Regions from separate parts of the Streptomyces sp. NBC_00466 genome, predicted to be linked through region 3. Evidence: riboswitches for the same ligand, from Rfam matches in the RefSeq annotation. Region 3 holds a riboswitch; each other region holds the start of a gene.
What was found. A riboswitch is a leader RNA that binds a small molecule or an ion and turns the genes downstream of it on or off. The one in region 3 is predicted to bind cyclic di-AMP.

Region 1 (5,440 bases), 3.1 Mb from region 3:
TGTGCCGTTCTCCGCGGAGATGTTGCCCGCGGTGTCCGCCATATCGGGCCCTGCGGCATCGATCAGCGGCTTCGGATCACCGGCGAGGTACTGGCTCCAGGCCTTGGCGACCGGTACCCAGGAGGAGTCGTAGTACGGCGCGTTCTGGAAGAACCCGAGCAGTTCGGCGGGGCCCACGACCCCGCCGATCGGATGCTTCTTCGCTGTGGCGCGCAGCTTCACCCACTGCTGTTCGACGGCGGCTGCCGTCTTCCCGATGTGGAAGGCGGCGTCGTTGGCGGCGACCCAGTTCTGCCAGTCGTTCCAGCGGCCCTGGAAGGCGACGTCCTGGTTGAGGTTGGCCTCGTACCAGATGTTCGACTGCTTCGGGTCGACCACACTGTCCACGATCATCCGGCGGACATGGCCCGGGAAGAGCGTTCCGTACACGGCGCCGAGATAGGTGCCGTAGGAGACTCCCAGGTAGTTGAGCTTCTTCTCGCCGAGCGCCGCCCTGATGACGTCGAGGTCGCGCGCCGTGTTCGGCGTGGTCAGATACGGCAGCATCGCACCGCTGCGCTGCTCGCAGCCGTCCGCGTACTGCGCTGCGAGCTTGCGCTGGACCTGCTTGTCGGCCGCACTGTCCGGGACCGGATCGGCCTTGGGGGCGCTGACGTACTTCTGCGGGTCCATGCAGGAGACCGGCGCCGAGTGGCCCACGCCGCGCGGGTCGAAGCCCACGAAGTCGTACGCCTTGGCGGTGTTGACCCAGAGCGCGCTCCCGGTGGTGGACCTGGCGGGGAAGCGCATACCCGAAGCGCCGGGGCCACCGGGGTTGTAGACGAGGGAGCCCTGCCGCTGCGACGCGGTGCCGGTGCTCAGAGCCCGGTCCACCGCGAGCTTGATCGTCCGGCCATCCGGGTGTGCGTAGTCGACCGGCACGGTCACCCAGCCGCACTGGATGGGCTTCGCGAGCGCCCAGTCCGCAGGACAGTCCTGCCAGTCGATCCCGGCCGTCGCCGCCCGAGCGGCGGCGACGGCCACACCGTGCGCCTCCGGGCCGGCGTGGCCGCGGCCGTCGGCGGTGGCCGACGGCGCTGCCATGGCGCCGGCTATGAGAGTCGCCGCGGCCAGAGCGCCGGCCGAGCCGAGCACTGCGGTGCGTCTCACGTGGTACCTCCCCCTGTGCGAAGCGCCGTTCGTCCGGCGCTCTCCAGTACGTACCGGGGATCCTTTCTTGTGAACGGTCCCTGACAACAGGCCGCATGGGCGTTCTTTGCCAACCCGAAATGCGGAGAGACCGGTCCCGGTGAGCGGTGCAACGCGCGCGGATCCCCTCGCGCCCAACGGGGGGACGGGGGCGGTCAAGTTGGCCGGACGCCGGTGAACTCGGGCCACTCCGCCCCGCGTTGCCGATTACGGGTGACCCAGCCCCCTCAGGGCGCACGACGAGGCCGACGGTGCGTCAACCCTGGTGCGGACGTGCCGACATCACCGGCATCCGGGCCATGACACCTTCGCGCGGCATCCGCACAGAGATCCCCACAGGGGGAAAACCGGCGCGGATCCGGCTTTCGGGCGGTTGCCGGTACACCGATGGGCGCCCCCCGGAAGGCGTAGACACGCGGAGATCCAGTGGCCGCACCGAGTTGCACTTCGGACCGGCACTCCGCCCGGGACCCCTGCTGCGCCCCAGGTGAGGGCCGTGCGCCGACAGAATCCCCTGGTCCGGTTCCGGTGGCATCCACTCGAACAGGCCAGTGACCCCGAAGCATCACAAATCGGCGCGTACGCCGGGAATCCACCGTGCCATGGGTGAAGATCCGGGAGACGACAAGCCCCCGCCACCACGGCGGGGCGGTCCGGGCGGACGCCGAGTCCTGCCGCCGCTCCCGGATGTCTGGTCGACACGAGTGGATCGGCAGGAGTGGAGGACCCAGGCAGTCCGGGGCGACAGCGACGTCGCTCCTCGGGGTGAAGCCGCCTGGTGGGACGGCCGACTTGATCAGTCGGTCATCCTGCCGGGCGGCCGGGCAACTTCGCCGGCCCGAACCCGACAGGTCATCCTTCACAGGCGGTTTGCGAAGGGTTGCGCATGACTGCGCAGATTCATGTCCCGTCTCTTCTCACCCGGGCCGGAACAGCTTCGGCCCTCGCCCTCGCCGCTGTCGCGGGGACCTCGCTGGCACCGGGCGCGACCGCGGAGGCACAGGCCGCCGCGCACGCCTCCCAGGCCGTGCAGATCGCGGCCTCCAAAAGGGGTTCGCCCTATCAGTGGGGGGCGACAGGGCCATCCCGGTTCGACTGCTCGGGCCTGACGCTCTACTCGTACAAACAGGTGGGCAAACAGCTGCCCCGCACCGCCCAGGCGCAGTACAACCGCGTAAGCCATATCCCGGCCTGGGCCCGGCACCGGGGCGACCTGGTGTTCTTCCACTACGGCCGGAGCGTCTACCACGTCGGCATCTACGCGGGGCACGGGAAGATCTGGCACGCCCCCAAGACCGGCGCCGTGGTCAGGCTGGAGAGGATCTGGACCCACAGCGTCTGGTACGGCCGGGTGGGCTGAAGCCGCCGGGAGTCGTCGGCCGCGGGTTCGTTCAGCCCTGGACCGCGGCGGTCCAGGGCAGGGCGATCCAGACGGTCTTGCCGCCGTCCCGCGTCGGGGTGACCGACAGCCGCCCGCCGTTCTCGGCCGCCAGCCAGCGGATGATGACCATGCCCCGGCCGTTGTCCTGCTGCACCGCCGCGGGCAGCCGCTGCGGCCAGCGCGGATGGCTGTCGGTGACGCCGACGCACAGCCGCTCGTCCCGGTCCAGGACGGCCTGCACCGTGAAAGTGGGGGACGTGCCGAAGGTGTGCTGCACCGCGTTGGTCGCGAGCTCCGAGACGATCAGCCGGATGGTGTCCGCCAGCTCCGCGTCGGGAGGCAGCCCCCATCCGGTGAGCACACGGGCCACGAACGTCCGGGCGGCCGGTACCGAAGCCGGCTCGCTCGGCAGGGTGACTGAAGCTTCCTGGTGGTCTGCCATGACGGCCTGTCCCTTTCCCACCGCTGCCGGCGCGGATCTCGTGACGGATGCACTTCGAGACGGCCTCAGGTGGCGCTTCGTGCGAGCGTGACACTCATAGTGACCGCAGCACGGGCCATCCACAAAGATGTGCATATATCTGTCGCTCAAAGTGATGAACTCTGCGACGGAAGACCGTATTTGACGGCCGGGATGGCACGTTTGCAGAAACGGCCGACCGGAGGGAGAACGCGGTGCGGAGCAGCCCCGAGGTGCGCCGCGTCAAACTCGGTGCCGAGCTGCGCAGACTGCGTGTCCTGGCAGGTCTGACCAGCGCGGCAGCGGCCCGGCTCGCCGGCTGGCATCAGTCGAAGGTGAGCAGGATCGAGACCGGGCGCAGTGGTGTGAAGCCGTCCGACGTAGCCCTGTTGCTCCATGCGTACGGTGTGCGGGACACGGCGCAGCGCGAACTCCTGGAGGCGCTGTGCGGCGCGGGGGCCGACGAGAGCGCCGGCTGGTGGCACAGCTACCGGCGTCTGCTGCCCGCCCAGTACCGGGACTTCATCAGGCTGGAGTCCCAGGCGTGCACGGCGCACACCTTCGAGACGTCGGTGATGCCCGGTCTGCTGCAGACGCCCGGCTACGCGAAGGCGGTCACCCGGGCCTCGCTCGACGGGCTGCCGGCCCGGACCGTGGACTCACTGGTCGATGTGCGGCTGGCCCGGCAGCGGGTGCTGGACGCGGATCCGCCGCTGGAGCTGAGCGCGGTCGTCGATGAGGCGGCCCTGCACCGGCGGATCGGTGGGCGCGGGGTGATGGCGGAGCAGTTACGGCATGTACAGGAGGTCGCCCGGCTGCCTCATGTGCGGTTGCAGGTCATGCCGTTCGCCGCCGGAGGGCACCTCGGACTCACCGGATCTTTCACTATCTTCTCTTTTTCGAACATCATTGATCTGGATGTGGTCGTTCTTGACCATTTGATGAGTAGTCGTTATCTGGAACGGAAAGAAGAACTCAAGGCGTACAGCGCCGCGTTCCGCAGGATCCAGGCGCGCGCCCTTCCGCAGCAGCAATCGTTGGATCTCATCGCCGTGATCGGTGACGGCGTCTAGGGAGGCACCATGTCCGCACGTCCTGCGAACGTCCCTTCCAGTACTTCTCTGTACGGCGCGCGGTGGCGGCGCAGCAGCCGCAGCACCGGGATGAACAACTGCGTCGAGGCCGCGTTACTCGACGGCGGTCTGCTGGCCGTCCGTGACTCCAAGCGCGTGAACCACCCGGCGCTGCTCTTCGGAGCGGGCGCCTGGAGCTGCTTCCTGGCCTCGGTGCCCGACGCGGGGAGCCGTTGACCGGCGAATCGAGCGGGCAGCGGGTAACGGGCAGCGGTTAACAGGCTGCGGTTAACAGGCTGCGGTAACGGATACCCGTCAACAGGTGGGCGCGGTCCGCAGCACCGTGTCCACCGCCCACTCGATCTGTTCGTCCGTCAGGTCGGCGCGTGCGGTGAGCCGCAGCCGTGAGATGCCGTCCGGTACCGACGGCGGACGGAAGCAGCCGACCACAAGACCCGCCGCACGGCAGTCGGCCGCCCAGCGCACCGCCTGCCCGGGCGAGGGCGCGAGGACGGAGACGACGGCGGCCTGCGGGCGTACCGCGCTGAGTCCGCCCGCGGTCAGACGTGCGTACAGAGTGTGCGCCACCGTACGGGTACGGCCGGCGAGCAGGGGCTCGTCCCGCAGCAGCCGCAGGCTCGCCAGCGCGGCGCCCACCGCCGCGGGCGCCAGGCCGGTGTCGAAGATGAACGTGCGTGCCTCGTTGACCAGATGGTCGATGACCCGGGCGGGCCCGAGCACCGCGCCGCCCTGACTGCCGAGCGACTTGGACAGGGTGACCGTGGAGACCACGTCGGGAGCGCCCGCGAGTCCCGCCGCGTGCACGGCGCCGCGTCCGCCGTCGCCGAGCACGCCGAAGCCGTGCGCGTCGTCGGTGATCAGCGCCGCTCCGTACGTACGGCAGACCGCGGCCAGTTCCGGCAGCGGCGCGGCGTCGCCGTCGACCGAGAAGACCGAGTCGGTGACCGCGACGGCGCGGCCGCCGCCATACGCGTCGAGCGCCTTGGCGACGGCATCGGGATCGCTGTGCGGGACGACTTCGGTCGCCGCCCTGGAGAGCCGGCAGCCGTCGATGATCGAGGCGTGGTTGGCGGCGTCCGAGACGATCAGCGAGTCAGGGCCGGTCAGCGCGGTGAGCACGGCGAGGTTGGCCGCGTACCCGGACGAGAAGACCAGTGCCGCCTCGAAACCGCTGAACCGCGCCAGCTCCCGCTCCAGTTCGGCGTGGAGCGCGGTGGAGCCGGTGACCAGCCGGGACCCGGTGGCGCCCGCGCCCCAGCGACGGGCCGAATCGGCCGCGGCTCCGGTGATCACGTCCCGGTGGCTCAGCCCCAGGTA
Region 2 (5,440 bases), 810 kb from region 3:
GGCATCCACTACTGCCTCGGCGCGCCCCTCGCCCGGCTGGAGGCGCAGACCGCGCTCGCCACACTGCTGCGCCGTCTGCCGGACCTGCGACTTGCGGCAGAACCTGGCGATTTGCGCTGGCGTGGCGGGCTCATCATGCGGGGATTGCGCACGCTTCCGGTGGAGTTCGGTACGCCGCCGAACTGACGGCCTGACCGGTGCATGACTGACGGGGTGTCAAGAACGTGACTTTCATGTGATCTCCACTGCATCGACTTGTGACTGGTGTTCGAGTGCGGCTACGTTCACCCCTCGACTCATCCGTCACACGGAAGGCCACCGCATGCGCACCGGGAACGGTCGGCACCGCCGCCCCCGTCAGGCCCCAGCTCTTGTCGTAGCGGCAGGAGTTACGGGCTCGGCCATCGCCCTTCCGCTGCTGGCGTCGACCGGCGCCCACGCGGCTGACGCCACGACCTGGGACCGGGTGGCGCTGTGTGAGAGCGGCGGCATCTGGAGCACCGACCTCAACAACGGGCACTACGGCGGCCTCCAGTTCTCGCAGGCGACCTGGGACAAGTACGGCGGCGGGCAGTACGCGGCCCGCCCCGACCTGGCCAGCCGCTCCCAGCAGATAGCCGTCGCCCAGAAGGTGTACGCGGCCGAGGGTGCGACCCCCTGGGCCAGTTGTGCGGCCATCGCCGGGCTGACGAAGGACGACGCGGACACGGCCACGGTGGACCCGGGCTCCCCGGACACCGCGAGCCCCAGCCCCACGAAGCCGTCCGCGTCCACCAAGCACCCGTCGGGCGCGGACACGGGTGCGGACGGTTCGAAGGGGACGCCGTCCACGCGGACGCCGTCGAAGCAGGCGAGTCCGAGCCCGTCCGATTCCCCCTCGGGCCCTCCGTCGGGTTCCCCTTCCGGATCGCCGACCCCATCATCACCGTCATCTCCGGCATCTGACCCTTCATCGGATGCATCGGACTCTTCCAGCAATTCGGGCCATTCGGGTTCTTCGGATACTTCGGGCTCCAGTACATCCGTCACGCCCGGCCCGTCGGACTCCGCGTCTCCCGCCCCTTCCGGCTCGGCGCACTCGGGGGTCGGCAGGCACCGGGGCGGCGAGGCCGCGGGCGACTCCGGTGCGAGCCATGACGAGACCGGCCGGCACGCTTCACGCGGCGGGGAGACGTCCCGGGATGACGCCCGTACGGACGGCAGCTACACCGTCCGCGCGGGTGACAACCTCTGGTCCATCGCGGAGGCGCACGATCTGCCCGGCGGATGGCCCGCGCTCTACGCGGCGAACCATCGGACCGTCGGAGGCGATCCGGACTTCATCGTTCCTGGCCAGAGCCTTGATCTCGACCGAAACCAGGGGTAGTTCGGGATTGTATGTCCGCTTCTGTTCGAGTGAGACATGACTCTCGTCGGCCCTGCTGAATGTCCGGACTGTCCGCCCGGCGTACGCCGTCCCTCACCTGCAGAAACGGGTAACGCGGGGTCGTAAACCAGGGATTTCTCCCCCGATGTTCATCTTTGAATATCGGGGGGTCCTGTGATTACGGTCAGACCGCTCGCACCGCGGGCCTCTTCGATCGCCACGCCGAATCCTGCCATCGGTCGAAGGGAAGCAGTTGACGCTAAGAAGCGCCGCAGGCAGGAGCGGGGGACCCAGGTAAGCGCCGGGGCCGGCCGTCCGTTCAGAGTCAGAGAACGGCACGAACCGGGACCGGCTTGGGGTGAAGCTGTGCGCTAGGTCGCGCAGCCGGGCAACTCATTGGCCCGAACCCGACAGCTCACCTCGTAGGCGTCGGTGAGGAGATCCGTCATGCTGTTTTCCAGCAAGTCCAAGCACCGTCGCCCCTCGAAGGCCGTTCGCGTCGCCACGCTCGCCGGTGTTGCCGGTGCCGCTGTGGCCGTTCCGCTGATCGGGGCGACCTCGGCCTCCGCCGCTTCGGTCTCCACCTGGGACGCCGTCGCGCAGTGCGAGTCCGGTGGTAACTGGTCCACCAACACGGGCAACGGCTACTACGGCGGCCTCCAGTTCAACAACTCCAGCTGGGCCGCCGCCGGCGGTACGCAGTACGCCCCGCGTGCCGACCTCGCCACCAAGGGCCAGCAGATCGCCACCGCCGAGAAGCTTCTCGCCATGCAGGGACCGGGCGCCTGGTCCTGCGCCGGTGCCGGCAACCTGACCAGCGGCGGTCCGAGCCCGGACGTCTCCACCGGTTCGAACAGCGGCTCCTCCTCGTCGAGCGCCGGCCAGCAGAGCAGCCACAGCGACCAGCAGTCCGCTTCGCGCAGTGAGGCCCGCACCAGTGCGCCGGCCGCCCCGAAGCACGCCGCTCCCCGCCACGCCGCGCCCACCACGGTCCAGAAGGGCGACGGCGAGTACAAGGTCAAGGCCGGCGACACCCTCGCCAAGATCGCCAAGGCCGAGCACGTCTCCGGTGGCTGGAAGAAGGTCTACGACCTGAACAAGGACATCGTGAAGGACGCCAACCTGATCTTCCCCGGTCAGCAGCTCCACCTGAGCTGATATCAGCTCTCCCCAGCACCCCCGGCCCGGCGCGACTCCCCCGTACGCGCCGGGCCGGGGGTCTCTCCGCCGGAGCCGCGTCCTGGTTCGTCCCGCGGCCCGTCCGGGGAGGGTGGCGTGGTCACCATCTGGTAAATTTGGTGACTTTCACACCGTCATACAAGCTTTTGGGCCCTTTTTCGTCCCAGGGTCCGGGCGCCCTGCCGGCTGATGGCTCCGAGCCGGTTAGGCTCATGCCGCAAGGCCACAGAGACCCTGCGCCCATAGCGTCACATCCCAGAAGGAGATGCTAGTGCCGTCCATCGACGTCGTCGTAGCCCGGGAAATCCTGGACTCCCGAGGCAACCCCACGGTCGAGGTCGAGGTCGGCCTCGACGACGGCAGCACGGGCCGTGCCGCCGTCCCGTCCGGCGCCTCCACCGGTGCGTTCGAGGCCATCGAGCTCCGCGACGGTGACCCCAACCGTTACCAGGGCAAGGGTGTCGAGAAGGCAGTCCTCGCCGTCATCGAGCAGATCGGGCCGGAGCTCGTCGGCTACGACGCCACCGAGCAGCGCCTGATCGACCAGGCGATGTTCGACCTGGACGCGACGGAGAACAAGGGCTCGCTCGGCGCCAACGCCATCCTCGGCGTCTCGCTCGCCGTGGCGCACGCCGCGTCCGAGGCTTCCGACCTCCCGCTCTTCCGCTACCTGGGCGGCCCGAACGCGCACCTGCTGCCCGTTCCGATGATGAACATCCTGAACGGCGGGTCGCACGCCGACTCCAACGTCGACATCCAGGAGTTCATGATCGCGCCGATCGGCGCCGAGTCCTTCTCGGAAGCGCTGCGCTGGGGCGCCGAGGTCTACCACACCCTCAAGAAGGTCCTGAAGACCAAGGGCCTGTCGACCGGTCTCGGCGACGAGGGCGGCTTCGCGCCGAACCTGGAGTCGAACCGCGCCGCCCTCGACCTCATCCTCGAGGCCATCAAGGAAGCCGGTTACGCGCCGGGCAAGGACATCGCGCTCGCGCTCGACGTCGCCGCCTCCGAGTTCTACAAGGACGGCAAGTACGAGTTCGAGGGCAAGTCCCGCTCGGCCGCCGAGATGACCGAGTACTACGAGGAGCTCGTCTCCGCGTACCCGCTCGTCTCCATCGAGGACCCGCTGTACGAGGACGACTGGGACGGCTGGAAGGTCATCACCGACAAGCTGGGCGCCAAGGTCCAGATCGTCGGCGACGACCTCTTCGTCACCAACCCGGAGCGGCTGGCCCGCGGTATCGAGGAGGGCTCCGCCAACGCCCTGCTTGTCAAGGTCAACCAGATCGGTTCGCTGACCGAGACCCTGGACGCCGTCGAGCTCGCGCAGCGCAACGGCTTCAAGTGCATGATGTCGCACCGTTCCGGCGAGACCGAGGACGTCACCATCGCCGACCTCGCGGTCGCCGTGAACTGCGGCCAGATCAAGACCGGCGCCCCGGCCCGCTCGGACCGCGTCGCCAAGTACAACCAGCTGCTGCGCATCGAGGAGATCCTCGACGACGCGGCGGTCTACGCGGGCCGTTCGGCGTTCCCGCGCTTCCGCTCCAGCTGACACAGTGACGCAGCCGGAGAGCAGCTGAATCGAACGAAGAACAGCTGACACGGCCGAAGAACTGAATAAAGAGCTGAATCAGCAGCAAAGGCGCAGCCACGCGCAGCCGTCCCCGTCCCCGGTCCCGTACCGTGTCCGGGGACGGACGTGCGTGTGTAACGGGGAGGCGGCATGGCAGGGAACCGGGACCGGTTCTCCACCGCGACCAGACTCAAGGTGCTCGGTGAGCAGACCGCGGCCCGTGTCTACCGCTCCCAGTCCAGGCGCCAGGCGCGCAGGCCCCGGCTCACCGGCCGGGCCGCGATACTGCTGATGGTGCTCTGCACCCTGGTGGTGGCGCTCGCGTATCCGATGCGGCAGTACGTGTCGCAGCGCGGCGACATCGCCGACCAGCGGCGCCAGGTCAGCGACGCGAGAGCGCGGGTCGAGGAGCTGCGGGACGAGAAGGCCCGCCTCCAGGACAACGCGTACGTGGAGCGGCTGGCCCGTGAGCAACTGCACTACGTGCGGCCGGGGGAGACCAACTACACCATGATCGACCCCGACGCCCGTACCCAGCGCTCCGGCGGCAAGGGCGCGGCCGACCGGCCGTGGTACTCGAACCTGTGGGACGGCGTGGACAGCGCGGACCGCACCAAGGCCCCCTAGGCGGGGCCGTACCGGCCGTCAGCTGTTCGCCGCCGGCCGCCGCCCCACCGGCACTCACTCCGCAGGCACTCACTCCACAGGCAACTCTCTTCCCGGCACCCCACTTCACCGGCACCCCACTTCACAGGCACTCAGATCCAAGGCAGGCATGGAAACGCCCCCTCCGCAGACCGACCGTACCGAGCCCACCGACGCGGACATCAGCGCGTTCAAGGAGCAGCTCGGCCGACCGCCCCGCGGGCTGCGCGCCATCGCGCACCGCTGCCCGTGCGGCAATCCCGACGTCGTCGAGACGGCCCCGCGTCTGGAGGACGGCACGCCGTTCCCGACGACTTACTACCTGACGTGCCCGCGTGCGGCCTCCGCGATCGGCACGCTGGAGGCGAACGGCGTCATGAAGGAGATGACCGAGCGCCTGCGCACCGACCCCGAACTGGCCGCCGCCTACCGGGCAGCGCACGAGGACTACCTCGCCCGCCGCGACGCGATCGAGGTCCTGGAGGGCTTCCCGAGTGCGGGTGGCATGCCCGACCGGGTCAAGTGCCTGCATGTCCTGGTCGGTCACTCGCTGGCCGCAGGGCCGGGCGTCAACCCGCTGGGGGACGAGGCGATCGCGATGCTGCCCGAGTGGTGGGCGAAGGGCCCGTGCGTGCCGCGGGCGCGGGACGGCGAAGACTCCACCCCGCTCGGCG
Region 3 (5,440 bases):
GCCGCCCGCGGTATCCACGTCGACGGCATCGACCTGGTCCTGAACGTGGACCCGGCCGGGGACCACAAGGACTACCTGCACCGTTCGGGCCGTACCGCCCGCGCCGGCAAGTCCGGCACGGTCGTCTCGCTCTCGCTGCCGCACCAGCGCCGCCAGATCTTCCGGCTGATGGAGGACGCGGGCGTCGACGCCACGCGCCACATCGTCCAGGGGGCCGGGGCCTTCGAGCCCGAGGTCGCCGAGATCACCGGTGCCCGTTCGCTGACCGAGGTCCAGGCCGACTCCGCGAACAACGCCGCCAAGCAGGCGGAGCGCGAGGCCAAGGACCTCACCCGTGAGCTGGAGCGCATCCAGCGCCGTGCGACCGAGCTGCGCGAGGAGGCCGACCGCCTGGTGGCGCGTGCCGCCCGCGAGCGCGGTGACGACCCCGAGGCCGCTGTCGCCGAGGTGCTGCAGGCCGCCGAGGCCGAGATCGCGGCCGCCGTACCGGAGCAGCCGAGGGCGGAGCAGCGCGAGGAGCGCCGCGACGACCGCGGCAACTTCGGGCGCCGTGACGACCGTGGCGGCGACCGTGGTGGATACCGCGGCGGCGACCGTGGTGGTGACCGCGGCGGCTTCCAGCGCCGTGACGACCGCGGTGGTGACCGTGGTGGTTTCCAGCGTCGTGACGACCGTGGCGGCAACGGCGGTTTCCGTCGTGACGACCGTCCGTCGGGTGGCGCCGGTGGTGGTTTCCGTGGCGGCGAGCGTCGTGACAACGACCGTCCGTCCGGTGGCTTCCGTGGTGGCGACCGCCGCGACGACCGTGGTGGCAACGGCGGCGGCTTCCGCCGTGACGACCGTCCCTCGGGCGGTTTCCGCGGTGGCGAGCGTCGTGACAACGACCGTCCGTCCGGTGGCTTCCGTGGTGGCGACCGCCGCGACGACCGTGGTGGCAACGGCGGCTTCCAGCGTCGCGACGACCGCCCCTCCGGCGGCCACCGCGGCAGCGACCGTCCGTTCAACCGCGACCGCCGCGACGACCGCCCCACCGGCGGCTTCCGCTCCGGCAGCAGCGACCGTCCGACCGGCCGCCGCGACGACCACCGCACGACCGGTACGGGCACCGGTACCGGTTCGTTCGGCCGCCGCGACGACAAGCCGCGCTGGAAGCGCAACGGCTGAGTCACCTGCCCGGCGTGAGCCGGAACCGGTGAGCTGCCGAATCCGGCTCGACCAGAGAAGCGGGCTCCTCCTTCGCGGAGGGGCCCGCTTCTCTTTCTCCGCGTCCGGTGCCGGCCGTTGGCTTTCGCCGCCCCCGATGACTTTTGACCTCGCGGGCGGTCATGACCATGTGGGCGCAGCCGCGCCGCACACAGGCGAGCACGACCGAAGACGAGAGGGAGGCACACCTCATGGCAGCCCCTGGCAACATCAACGGACTGGGCGTCATTCTCGGCAGTACGGACCCCGAACCGCTCATCGAGTGGTACCGCGCCGCGCTGGAGCCGCTGGGGGCCCGCTGGGAGGGCCACATGCTCGTCGTCGGGCAGCAGGCGATCATCGGATTCGACCGCCGCGACGACGTGGCGGACAAGGCCGCGGAACCCGGCAGGCAACTGGTCAACCTCATGGTGCGCGACATCCGTGCGGCCGAGAAGCACTTCAACACCCTCGGCGTGACCTGGATCAGGCCGGTCGAGGACACCGGGGGCGGCTGGTTCTTCTCCACCCTGCTGGACCCGGACGGCAATTACCTCCAGGTACTTCAGGGCCCCGGGACGCCCTGAGCCGCAGTACCCCCGTCCCACGACTCCGCCGACGGCCCGCACCGGCCGACGGCGGAGTCCGACGTGCCCGGCGGGGGATACCCGATCGGCTGCTGGGCACGCTCCCGCTATGCTCGGGGGGTGCGTCAGCACGGACCGTTAGCTCAATTGGCAGAGCAGTGGACTTTTAATCCATTGGTTGTGGGTTCGAGTCCCACACGGTCTACCGCTCGACAGGCCCCTGCCCTGCGCGTGAATGCGCAGGGCAGGGGCCTGTTCGCGTGTGCGGCGCCACCGGGATCAACTCCGTGCGGCCGAACGCGCGGTAATGGTCAGAACCACCCCCGCGCATGGCGTAGAGTTGTGTTTACCGACGCGGGGTGGAGCAGCTCGGTAGCTCGCTGGGCTCATAACCCAGAGGTCGCAGGTTCAAATCCTGTCCCCGCTACTCAAGATCGAAGGCCCAGCACATCACGTGCTGGGCCTTCAGTCGTTTCTCAGCGCTGCTGCCCGTTTCTCCCTTCCCCCACTTGGTCGATGCCGAATCGCACACCGGCGTGGGTGCGGCCAGCCTGGTGGGGCGCGGTACCGTCCGCCGCTTTGTGGACCGGGCAGGAGGGTACTGGTGGGGCAGCGAGAGGACTCGGGCTGGGCGCGTCGGTTCGTCCGGGCGCTGCCTGCCGTGCTGATCGTGGGCGGGGTGGTCTTCGACCAGCTGACGCCGGCCGCGTTCACGGCTGCCCCGTTCTTCGTCGCCGCGCCGGTGATCGCCGCCCCGCTCTTCTCGTACCGGGCCACGCTGATCACGGGGATCACCGCGGTGCTGGCTCTCGTGGGGCTGCATGGCTACGACGACACCTCGGCCAAGGCCTCGGCGGTCACGGAGCTGATCACCGTCGTCACGCTGTCCGTCGTCGCGCTCGTCATCAACCGCGTCATCCGGGTCAGCGGCGAGGAGCTCGCGTCGGCGCGTGTGGTGGCGGAGACCGCACAGCGTGCGGTGCTGCCGGTGCCTTCCGAGCGGATCGCCGGGCTGCACATCGCGGCGCGGTACGAGGCGGCGCAGGCCGGCACCTTCATCGGCGGCGATCTCTTCGCCGTGCAGGACACCCCGTACGGGGTCCGGCTGGTGGTGGGTGACGTGCGGGGCAAGGGGCTCGGCGCCGTCGAGGCGGTGGCCGTGGTGATCGGGGCCTTCCGGGAGGCCGCCGAGCAGGAAGCGACGATCGAGCAGGTCGCACAGCGGCTGGAACGTGCGCTGACCCGTGAAGGCGTGCGGCGGGAGGGACTTGACGCCTTCGAGGGGTTCACCACTGCGGCGCTCGCCGAGATCCCGCGCGGCGACCAGGGCCGGATCCGGCTGCTCAACCGGGGCCACCCCGAGCCGCTGCTGCTGTACGCGGACGGGGGCATCCACGTCCTCAGGCCGACCGACCCCGCTCTGCCGCTGGGGCTGGCCGATCTGGCGGCCTGGCCGGACCGGGCGGACGAGACGGAGTTCCCGCCGGGGGCCACGCTGCTGCTCTACACCGACGGCCTGTCCGAGGCGCGGAACGCGCAGGGGGACTTCTACGAGCCGCAGGAGCGGCTGCGCGGCCGGATCTTCCCGGGGCCCGAGGAACTGCTGACGGCGGTGACCGATGACGTGCGGCTGCACACGGGCGGGCGCTCCACGGACGACATGGCGCTGCTCGCGGTGGGCCGTCCGGGCCTGGGGCAGCCGGACCGGAGGAGGACGGTGGGGATCGTCCACCGGGAACAACACGATGCGTAGTCGAAGGACACCCCTCCGCATAACATTTGACGCACCATCAGGAACTCGATGTTTCGCGGCGACTCCTGAAGAGTGATCAAGTCGCCCGAATGCGCCCCTCTATGCCCCGTTAAGTGCAGGCCAAAGCCGTTAACGATCAGTCGGAACAGCTTGGAATCCGGCCCTCGCGTCTATTAACGTTCGATAACGCAGCGCGGTTGTCCCAGTCGTCGAAGAGGCGGCACCGCGCGCACGCGCCGAATCCCGCAAGGGAACCGGGGAACCACCAATTGGGGTGAATCGGGCTTCTCCGTAAGGGCTGCCCGTAGGAGACCTTCCTGCTCCGAACCCGTCAGCTAACCCGGTAGGCGGTAAGGAAGGAAAGGAGTGCGCCTCCGTGGCGTCCAACAACCCTGCCCCCGAAACGCTTTACTTCCCGAACGACGATGCTCCAGGTTTCGGCGGTGAGGACGGCACGTTCGACGAGTGGAACCCCACTGAGGATTCCCTCCGTTCGGTCCGTGGTAAACACCGTGTCGCCAAGCAGCGCGGCGGACTCGCCCGCAGTTCGACGGTCCTCGGCGTCGGCGTGATCGCAGCCGTCGGCGCGGGCGGCATGGCCAGCGCTCAGAGCAAGCCGCCGGTCGCGATCTCCCTCCCCGACCTTCCGCAGTCCGTCAAGGACAAGCTGCCGGACGCCGAGTCGCTGCCCGGCGTGGGGACGCTGATCTCCGACATCGGCGGCGGCTCGTCGCACCACGGCGGTACGGAGACGGGCGCCGCCGACGCGGCGCTCACCACCGCTGCGGCCAACGGCAAGAGCGGCGCGGACGCGGGCGAAGCCCTCCGTGCCCGGATTCTCCAGCAGGCCGAGCAGCAGCAGGGCGCGGTCGAGGACGAGGCCAAGGCGGCAGCCGAGAAGGCAGCTGCGGAGAAGGCGTCGGCGGAGGCCGCGAAGAAGCAGGACGAGGCGGCTGCCAAGGAGAAGGCGGCCAAGAAGAAGGCCGAGGCGGAGGCCAAGGCCAAGGCGGAGAAGGAGCGGCTCGCCAAGCTGGCGGCCAGTTACTCGCTCCCCGTCTCCTCGTACACCCTCACCTCGCGGTTCAACGACGGCGGTTCGATGTGGTCTTCGGGCCACCACACCGGCCTCGACTTCGCCGCCCCGACCGGTACCCCGATCAAGGCCGTGCACAGCGGGACGGTCAAGTCGGCCGGCTGGGCCGGGGCGTACGGCTACCGCACGGTCATCACGCTCGACGACGGTACGGAGCTGTGGTTCTGCCACCAGTCGTCGCTGGGGGTCAGCGCCGGCCAGAAGGTCAGCACCGGCGAGGTCATCGGCCGGGTCGGAGCCACCGGCAACGTCACAGGACCGCATGTGCACCTGGAGGTCCGCCCGGGCGGCGGCGACCCGATCGACCCGATGACCTGGCTCCAGGGCAAGGGCCTCAACCCGTAACCCCCAGCGGGTGACCGGCTGAACTCCCGCACGGGCTTCCAGCCCCCGCGCGTACCGCTGATGTACGGCGTCCCCGCACCCCGGCAGTCCTGACGGCACATCCCCCGACGTCAGGGCTGCCGGTTCGCTGTATGCGGGCATGTACCCGGGTCCGTCCCATGCGTACGCCCGGTCCGTCCCGCGCGTACGGCCGGCCCGGCTGAAACAGCGGAATAGTGCCGGGCCGCCGCGGGGTTGACCGGCATATGACTTCTCTGCGCGCACTCGGCTCTTCCGGCCTCAAGGTCTTCCCGCTCTCCCTCGGTGGCAACGTCTTCGGGTGGAGCGCCGACGAAGACCAGTCCTTCGAGGTGCTCGACGCCTACACCGCCGTCGGCGGCAACTTCATCGACACCGCGGACACGTACTCGGCGTGGGTGCCCGGAAACAAGGGCGGCGAGTCCGAGACCGTCATCGGTAACTGGCTGGCCGCGCGGGGCA

Region 1: linked by a shared signal. The riboswitch ahead of OG210_RS29430 (C40 family peptidase) and the one ahead of OG210_RS15450 (M23 family metallopeptidase) in region 3 are both predicted to bind cyclic di-AMP.
Region 2: linked by a shared signal. The riboswitch ahead of OG210_RS19225 (transglycosylase family protein) and the one ahead of OG210_RS15450 (M23 family metallopeptidase) in region 3 are both predicted to bind cyclic di-AMP.

What each region holds. Positions count from the first base shown of each region.
Region 1 is NZ_CP107896.1:6,550,681-6,556,120, reverse strand. It holds gene OG210_RS29435 (alpha/beta hydrolase) at 1-1,149, opposite strand, end outside; cyclic di-AMP (ydaO/yuaA leader) riboswitch at 1,854-2,071, shown strand; gene OG210_RS29430 (C40 family peptidase) at 2,075-2,548, shown strand; gene OG210_RS29425 (ATP-binding protein) at 2,580-3,011, opposite strand; gene OG210_RS29420 (helix-turn-helix transcriptional regulator) at 3,245-4,102, shown strand; gene OG210_RS29415 (DUF397 domain-containing protein) at 4,112-4,339, shown strand; gene OG210_RS29410 (8-amino-7-oxononanoate synthase) at 4,418-5,440, opposite strand, start outside.
Region 2 is NZ_CP107896.1:4,283,646-4,289,085, forward strand. It holds gene OG210_RS19215 (cytochrome P450) at 1-186, shown strand, start outside; gene OG210_RS19220 (transglycosylase family protein) at 323-1,366, shown strand; cyclic di-AMP (ydaO/yuaA leader) riboswitch at 1,624-1,810, shown strand; gene OG210_RS19225 (transglycosylase family protein) at 1,814-2,524, shown strand; gene eno (phosphopyruvate hydratase) at 2,811-4,100, shown strand; gene OG210_RS19235 (septum formation initiator family protein) at 4,272-4,748, shown strand; gene OG210_RS19240 (DUF501 domain-containing protein) at 4,897-5,440, shown strand, end outside.
Region 3 is NZ_CP107896.1:3,475,803-3,481,242, forward strand. It holds gene OG210_RS15425 (DEAD/DEAH box helicase) at 1-1,164, shown strand, start outside; gene OG210_RS15430 (VOC family protein) at 1,395-1,769, shown strand; tRNA gene OG210_RS15435 (tRNA-Lys) at 1,902-1,974, shown strand; tRNA gene OG210_RS15440 (tRNA-Met) at 2,123-2,196, shown strand; gene OG210_RS15445 (PP2C family protein-serine/threonine phosphatase) at 2,374-3,522, shown strand; cyclic di-AMP (ydaO/yuaA leader) riboswitch at 3,747-3,887, shown strand; gene OG210_RS15450 (M23 family metallopeptidase) at 3,899-4,960, shown strand; gene OG210_RS15455 (aldo/keto reductase) at 5,206-5,440, shown strand, end outside.